DNA from 3 places in the Brevibacillus sp. MER 51 genome. Region 2 is predicted to be linked to each of the others. Evidence: riboswitches for the same ligand, from Rfam matches in the RefSeq annotation. Region 2 holds a riboswitch; each other region holds the start of a gene.
The links. A riboswitch is a leader RNA that binds a small molecule or an ion and turns the genes downstream of it on or off. The one in region 2 is predicted to bind S-adenosylmethionine.
Positions count from the first base shown of each region.

Region 1 (2,215 bases), on a different contig from region 2:
ATAGTAACGTTCGGTCACAGTGCGTACGATGTCCGTGATATCTGTCGATTCGTCGATGCCGCCGCGACCGAGAATCAACGCTTCTCCTATCGAGAGCGCCAGACGTTCTGCTTCTGCGCGAGTCTGGTCGTCTTCAATGGCATTCAGGTCTGCTACGCCTGCCAAGCCGATGACACGACGCAAGATTTTGCAGCCTGCATAGCCTGCTGTATCCTGAATCAAGCGCTTCACGTAGCTTTGCCACAGTCCTTCGACATGAGCGCTGCGCTCTTTGGCGTGCTTGTGCCAGAGTTGAACGAATTGCGAAACGAATTCATTCCAGACATCCTCGACCGTTTCCAGTAAGTATTCGCGGTACGCTTCCCGTTCTCCTTGATCTTTTTGCAAACCGTGCTGGCCTGCGTAGTTGAGCAGCAGATTGGCAATAACCGCCCCGATGTCAAAACCGATTGGGCCGTAGTAAGCGAACTCTGGATCGATTGCTTTCAAGCTGTTTTCCGTGATGAAAATACTTCCGGTATGCAAGTCGCCATGCAGCAGCGCTTCCGAGCGCGTAAGGAAATCGTATTTCAGCTTGGCGATTTCCAGCTTCAGCGGCCGGTTGTTCCAGATCGCCTCGACTTCGCGGCGAATCAACGGATTGAAATCGTTGGTAGGCGCATTTTCATATGGATCGGTAAAGACGAGATCTTCTGTGATTTTGCATAATTCTGGATTTATGAATGTTCCGACTAGCGCTTTTTTATCGTACGGATGCGCGCCCAGATCGGATGTGAAGAACAAGGTTTGCGCGAGAAAACGGCCAATTTGCTTCGCGAATAGTGGGTACCGCTTTCCTTCGATCAAACCTTTGCGCATGATGATGTGGTCCCCGACGTTTTCCATGACAGTCAACGCAAGCTCCCCGTCGAAATGATACACCTGCGGCACCAGGTCTGGAACGTATTTGTGCTGAATGCGGAGTGCCTCGCTCTCGATGCGAGCCCGATCAATCGTAAGCGGCCAAGATTCTCCCACGACGCGGGCAAAAGGCAGTGCTTGCTTGACAATGACGCTCTTACCGGTTGCCGGCTCCTGAATGTCAAAAACCAGATTGAGGTTACCATCCCCGATTTCACGGCTGGTCAGCTCTGCTCCTTCGCTAAAAAGATCCGGTATTGCTTTTACGTACTCCACTGCTTCCTGTTCAGACAATGCGCGATATGCCATGATTTCAAAACTCCCCTCTACGTATTTTTCCTCTATCTCTACTTGTTTTGTTTGTGTCATGAGAGCAAAAAAGACCTCTTTTCCCGAAGAAAAGAGGTCGCTGTCGTCACGTGTAAGAACCGTGTTGATGTCCCCCTTATCTTCCAGACCACTTTTGTTTCTGCAGGAATTAGCACCGTGCATGTCGCCTGTCAATCAGTCGCTTCCTCGCGTCTGAATGGCGTCATGTCGGTTGCCGGGTATCATCGGGCCAGTCCCTCCACCTTCTCTGGATAAGGTATCCAAAACGTATTCGGTTTTTGATTTAGTTTGAATCATACAACCAACGCTTCCACGATGTCAACACCCTTTTGTGCAAAAATTCGCACCTTGCTATCAATAGCTGGATTGTGTTCCCGATGCCGCAGGGCGATCCCAATTCCACCAGTCTACTTTGCCCAATAACGCTGCTGTTATCGACTTTTCGGCCTTGAGCTTCAACAGTTCTTTCGTAGGTCCAGTGAGGACGGCGCCGTAGATTCGCACTCCGTTTTGCTGCATGTAGTTGTATCGTTCGGCTATCTGAAGGTCGCTACGAAATAGCAAAGATCCGCCGACATCGCGAGCCAGATCTTCTTGCTCAGATAAGTACTTCATCTCTTCCAAGTAGGCGGCCATTCTCCTGTCCCCTTCCCCGTTTACCCGAATGGGCGCATCTCCGTAATCCAGTTCATGCTGCGCAAATCCCCACACGTACCCGGGACCGAGAAATCGATTTGCCCCATCGTCTTCTGCTTGCTTTCGCTCCACCCCTGTGTCTACCGCAAACCAAACCGTATCTTGTCCCGAAGAGGTGACATGGCGGGAAACCAATTCATAGTACTCCTCGTACGTCAGGAAGTGATCGAAGGAAATCGCGAGCTGAGAAACGGTCCCCTCAGGTAGCTTCTCCATCGTTGTCCAGGCAGGTACAGTGCGAGATTCCGTATCCCCCATTTCCCCGTCTGTCGGATAACGGAAATACAGC
Region 1 covers NZ_JAMAUS010000008.1:172,143-174,357, reverse strand. The annotation lists gene mtnK (S-methyl-5-thioribose kinase) at 1-1,209, opposite strand, end outside; SAM riboswitch class I at 1,343-1,488, opposite strand; gene M3630_RS18360 (anti-sigma factor) at 1,585-2,215, opposite strand, start outside.
Region 1: linked by a shared signal. The riboswitch ahead of mtnK (S-methyl-5-thioribose kinase) and the one ahead of M3630_RS14630 (BMP family lipoprotein) in region 2 are both predicted to bind S-adenosylmethionine.

Region 2 (2,215 bases):
GCATGCGGAAGGTACGAAGCGCAATACCGATGAAATGATGGTAGCCTTCAAGGAAGTCGCCGTCGGTATGGAATCGCAGGCGAATTCTACGGTGAAGATCGAAGAAGAGGTTCAATCCATCGATCAGGAAATCGAGGCAGTCACAACACAGACCAACGCAATGAAAACAGAATCGCAACAAAATAACCGTCGTCTGACAGAAAGTGTTCAGATGATGAACGAGCTGTCCTCGCAGATGGAGCAAATTGTACAGGCAGTCAATGTGGCAGCCTCTACGATTCACCAGCTCAATCGACAGGCGAATCGCGTAGAGGAAATTGTCGGCGCTATTAATCAGATCGCGACACAAACGAATCTCTTGGCACTGAATGCGGCGATTGAATCGGCGCGTGCAGGCGAGCATGGTCGGGGATTTGCTGTTGTAGCGGATGAGGTACGCAAGCTGGCAGAACAAAGCGCGACAGCTACGCAGGAAATTACCGACATTCTCAAGTCACTCCACCAGGAAAGTGAGAATGCGGTGCAGCATATGAGCAATGGGGAAGTGTCTGTTGCAAAAGGCCAAGAGCTGGCCGTAAAAACAGTGGCCTCCATCGAAGCCGTGCGTGCCGGGATGATGGCCTTCCTGGAAGCTGCTGATCAAGTAAGCTCCAGCATGGACCGGGTAAAAGTGCGTTCTGGAGAAGTTGCCATCGAGATGTCGACCATTACAGCGGTAACCGAGGAATCGGTAGCCAACCTAGAAGAGCTGTTTGCGACAGCAGAAAACCAGCATCAAAAAGTGCGTGAGATTACGGAAGAGCTGGGCGAGTTGAATACGTTGTCGCATCGCCTCCAGCAAACCTTTCACGTAAATTAGAGGCTGTGCTTCTCGCCAATTTAATCGGTGCTGAAAAGACGAGTTTTTAAACTTTTATTCACTTTTAGAAGTGTTTGGAATTAGGAAAAAAGAATTGCATTTTTGAACCGTTCTGCTAGAATGAATTCCATTGTAACTGAATATATTCACCTACCTTATCAAGAGCGGCGGAGGGACTGGCCCGATGATGCCCGGCAACCACTGATCATGTCTATGCATGAACAGAAAGGTGCCAATTCCTGCAAAACCTGTACCATGGTTTTGACAGATGAGGAAGAGAACGGCTACGTACGCAAACTCTTCCTCCGGGAAGAGTTTTTTTGTGTATTTGTAAATGGGGAGGGGGAATAAACGAACGATAAATTAATTTTATAAGATAATATTCGTAAATAGTATTGAAAAAATAGGTAAAAAGCCGTACATTACCTAATAGGATAAAGAAAAACGTAAAGTTCGGATAGGGAGAGATACATCATGAAGAAGTTATTGCTGGCATTAACGACATTCGCAGTATTGGCAACAGGGTGCTCGACTGGAACCAGCACACCTGCAGATCAGCCAGGAGGACAAGTAGCAGGACAAGAGGGCGCGGCCAAAAAGCGAATTGCCTTGATTTTGCCCGAGAAAATCGGTGTAAATCCGTTCTTCCAACAAATGGATGAAGGGGCGAAGAAAGCCGCACAAGAGCTGGGCGCAGAAGTGAAAACAATCGAATCTACGGACCATGGAGCGATTGAAGAAAATCTGCGTGTAGCTGTTGCAGAAAATTATGATTTGATCATCACTTCTTCCTTTACATCAGAGGATGCATTGAAAAAAGTAGCTACCGAAAATCCTGACCGTAATTTTGCGATTATTGATACCGTAGTAGATTTGCCAAACGTACGCAGTGTTACTTTCCGCGAGCAGGAAGCGGCTTACCTGGTGGGAGCAGCAGCAGGCTTGGCAACGAAAACGAACAAAGTAGGTATGGTTGTCGCTCTTGATATTCCGCAGTTGAAAAAATGGACAGTTGGCTTCGGAGAGGGCTTGAAAGCGACGAATCCAAAAGCAGAGCTGATGGTCAATTATGTAGGAAGCTTCACTGACCCGGCAAAAGCGAAGGAGTTGGCTTTGCTCCAAGCTTCCAAAGGCGCTGACTTCATTAACGGTGCAGCAGCAGTAGGCGATCTCGGCGTTTTCGAAGCAGCGAAGGAAAAAGGCTTCTTCACAGCAGGTCAGGACGTTGACCGTACCACGATTGACCCAGAGCATATTGTTCTGTCCCAATTGAAAGGGACTGACGCGGCAGCTTATGAAACCGTGAAGACCTTTGTAGAAGGAACGTTCAAACCAGGTGTTGTGGCGTACGGCTTG
Region 2 covers NZ_JAMAUS010000006.1:111,049-113,263, forward strand. The annotation lists gene M3630_RS14625 (methyl-accepting chemotaxis protein) at 1-859, shown strand, start outside; SAM riboswitch class I at 1,012-1,134, shown strand; gene M3630_RS14630 (BMP family lipoprotein) at 1,334-2,215, shown strand, end outside.

Region 3 (2,215 bases), on a different contig from region 2:
CAGGACGAGCTTCTTGCTCATCGTGCGCCACCCCACTTTTCCAGGGCGATCGCCAGCTCTTGTGATTCAGCGGCAGCCTCTTCCAATGTTCGGCCTGCGGTGACTGCCTCAATCGCGGCAACAAAAGCTTTTGCTCCTGCGGTTGCTCCACCAGGATGACCGTGGATTCCGCCCCCTGCATTGACGATTTGATCGATACCGAAGTCTTGATACAGCTGTGGAACCAGCCCCGGATGAATGCCGGCAGACGGAACCGGGAAGGAACGTCGTACACTATTCAGTGGGTCAGTCAAATGCTTGGCGAGCTGCAACGCTTCTGTTTTGTCCAGGGCGACATTGCCGTACGGAGACGGGAAGAGCACCAAATCCGCCCCAGCTACACGCATCAACGTGCCGAGTAGAAGCGGGGTGGCGATACCGTAGTCAGGTGAAGGATAGTAAGCCCCTGCCAAAGCCGGATGTGCCATGATCGGTACTTGTACATCAGGATCGGCTGCCAAGCGGTGCAGAGCATCGAAGCCAAACGCCAGCACGTTGAACAAAAGGCAGTCAGCACCCGCCTCTACCGCACGCTTCGCTTTTTCGTTCAGCTCATGCACAGGTCCAGTCAGGTTGGCTGCATAGAGGACGAGCTTGCCTGTTTCGGCTTCGGTCTCCTGGGCGATCTGCTTGAACGCTTTGATCCGTTCGATAAAAGGAGCGCGGTCGTCTGCAAAGAAGATTTCGTCATCTTTCACGAGATCAACTCCGCCCAAGGCTTGTGCTCGGAATTGTGTCTTCAAATCGTCGAAAGGAAGACCCAGGCACGATTTGAAAATGCTCATCAAGAGTGGACGGTCATGTGCCCCTAAACGTTCGCGCAGACCATCAATGCCGAACTTCGGTCCAGGAAAGGCCTGAAGGAATGAGTCAGGGAAAACAACGTCAACGAGCTTGATTTTGCCATCCATCGACAGTTTACCGAATATTCCGGTCAACAAGGATGGAATGTCTGCTGTAAAATTGCGAGTTGGATAGCTAACGGTAATCAGACCGCGTGTTTCTCCGTTTTCCAGTGTCGCAATCGGTGTCGCGCTCACGGCTTCACCGAGATACGGCGCTAGCTCAGCTTGCTTGGCAAGCGGCAGGTCCGTCCAGGAACCGACTGTCATGCCGACAGCAATGGCTTGCGCTTTCTTGTTCAAGTCTTTTGCTTGTGTGAGATAGGTGACGAGGATACGTTGTTCACTCATGGTACGCCTAATCCTCCTTGAATTATTAAAAAAGCCTCCCCATTGAGCGGGGAGGCGGTTCTCGACTATGAAAGCGTCTCGTCTCCTCTCATCTCTCGGGTCAGTAGCCGAAACGAGCCCAAAGTGCTCGATCTCGACTCTTATCCGTTGGAATTAGCACCGTTTCGCTATCCAAGGTACGCAATTATGAGCGTACGAATCATGGTATAGCGCCGGTTGCCGGGCATCATAGGGCCAGTCCCTCAGCCAGCTCGCGATAAGAGTTATTCGTTTCCCCCATGATATGACGTTCATTGTCAGGAGTCAATCTTTGTTTTTGTAGAGAATGTGCAGCAAGTTATGAGAAAAATGAGACCAAGGTGAAACTTTTTGGCAATTCCTTCGTGGTAAGGGATGAAGGGGTGTGAACGGCTTGGGAAAGTAGGTCTGGAGGATGTGTACCAGCTGCATGTAAACGATATTTACCGCTATCTTTTTCGGCTGACACGAGATGAGAAGCTGTCAGAGGATTTGACACAGGAAACCTTTTGTCGCGCCTTCTCTTCCTTGGACGACTACCGTGGGGAAAAAGTACGGCCCTGGCTGTTCAAGGTGGCCTATCACGCTTTCGTGGATGGTTATCGCAAGAGGACGAAACAACGATTTGCGTTTGTAGAAGCCCTGCCAGAAAGACCTGATCATTCGGCGGTTGATCCGGCTGAGCATGTCGTGAATCAGGAGCTGTGGGAAGTGGCCCACGACTATTTGGAGAAGCTTCCGGAAAAGCAGAGACAGGTCATTTTGTTGTCTGCATTGCAGCTTTCCTATGCGGAAATGGCAGAGGTACTCGGGATTGAGCTGGCAGACGTCAAGCGTTCCTTGTTTCGGGGACGACAAAAGATGCGGCAGTTGTGGAGGGAGGAAAGCCAGTGATGAACAAGGATGAGAATCATCGCGAGCAAAGGCTGCTTGCTTATTTGCGTGGGGAAATGGCGGAAGAAGAT
Region 3 covers NZ_JAMAUS010000008.1:169,443-171,657, forward strand. The annotation lists gene M3630_RS18345 (2-hydroxy-3-keto-5-methylthiopentenyl-1-phosphate phosphatase) at 1-21, opposite strand, end outside; gene M3630_RS18350 (2,3-diketo-5-methylthiopentyl-1-phosphate enolase) at 18-1,232, opposite strand; SAM riboswitch class I at 1,318-1,495, opposite strand; gene M3630_RS18355 (sigma-70 family RNA polymerase sigma factor) at 1,626-2,144, shown strand; gene M3630_RS18360 (anti-sigma factor) at 2,144-2,215, shown strand, end outside.
Region 3: linked by a shared signal. The riboswitch ahead of M3630_RS18350 (2,3-diketo-5-methylthiopentyl-1-phosphate enolase) and the one ahead of M3630_RS14630 (BMP family lipoprotein) in region 2 are both predicted to bind S-adenosylmethionine.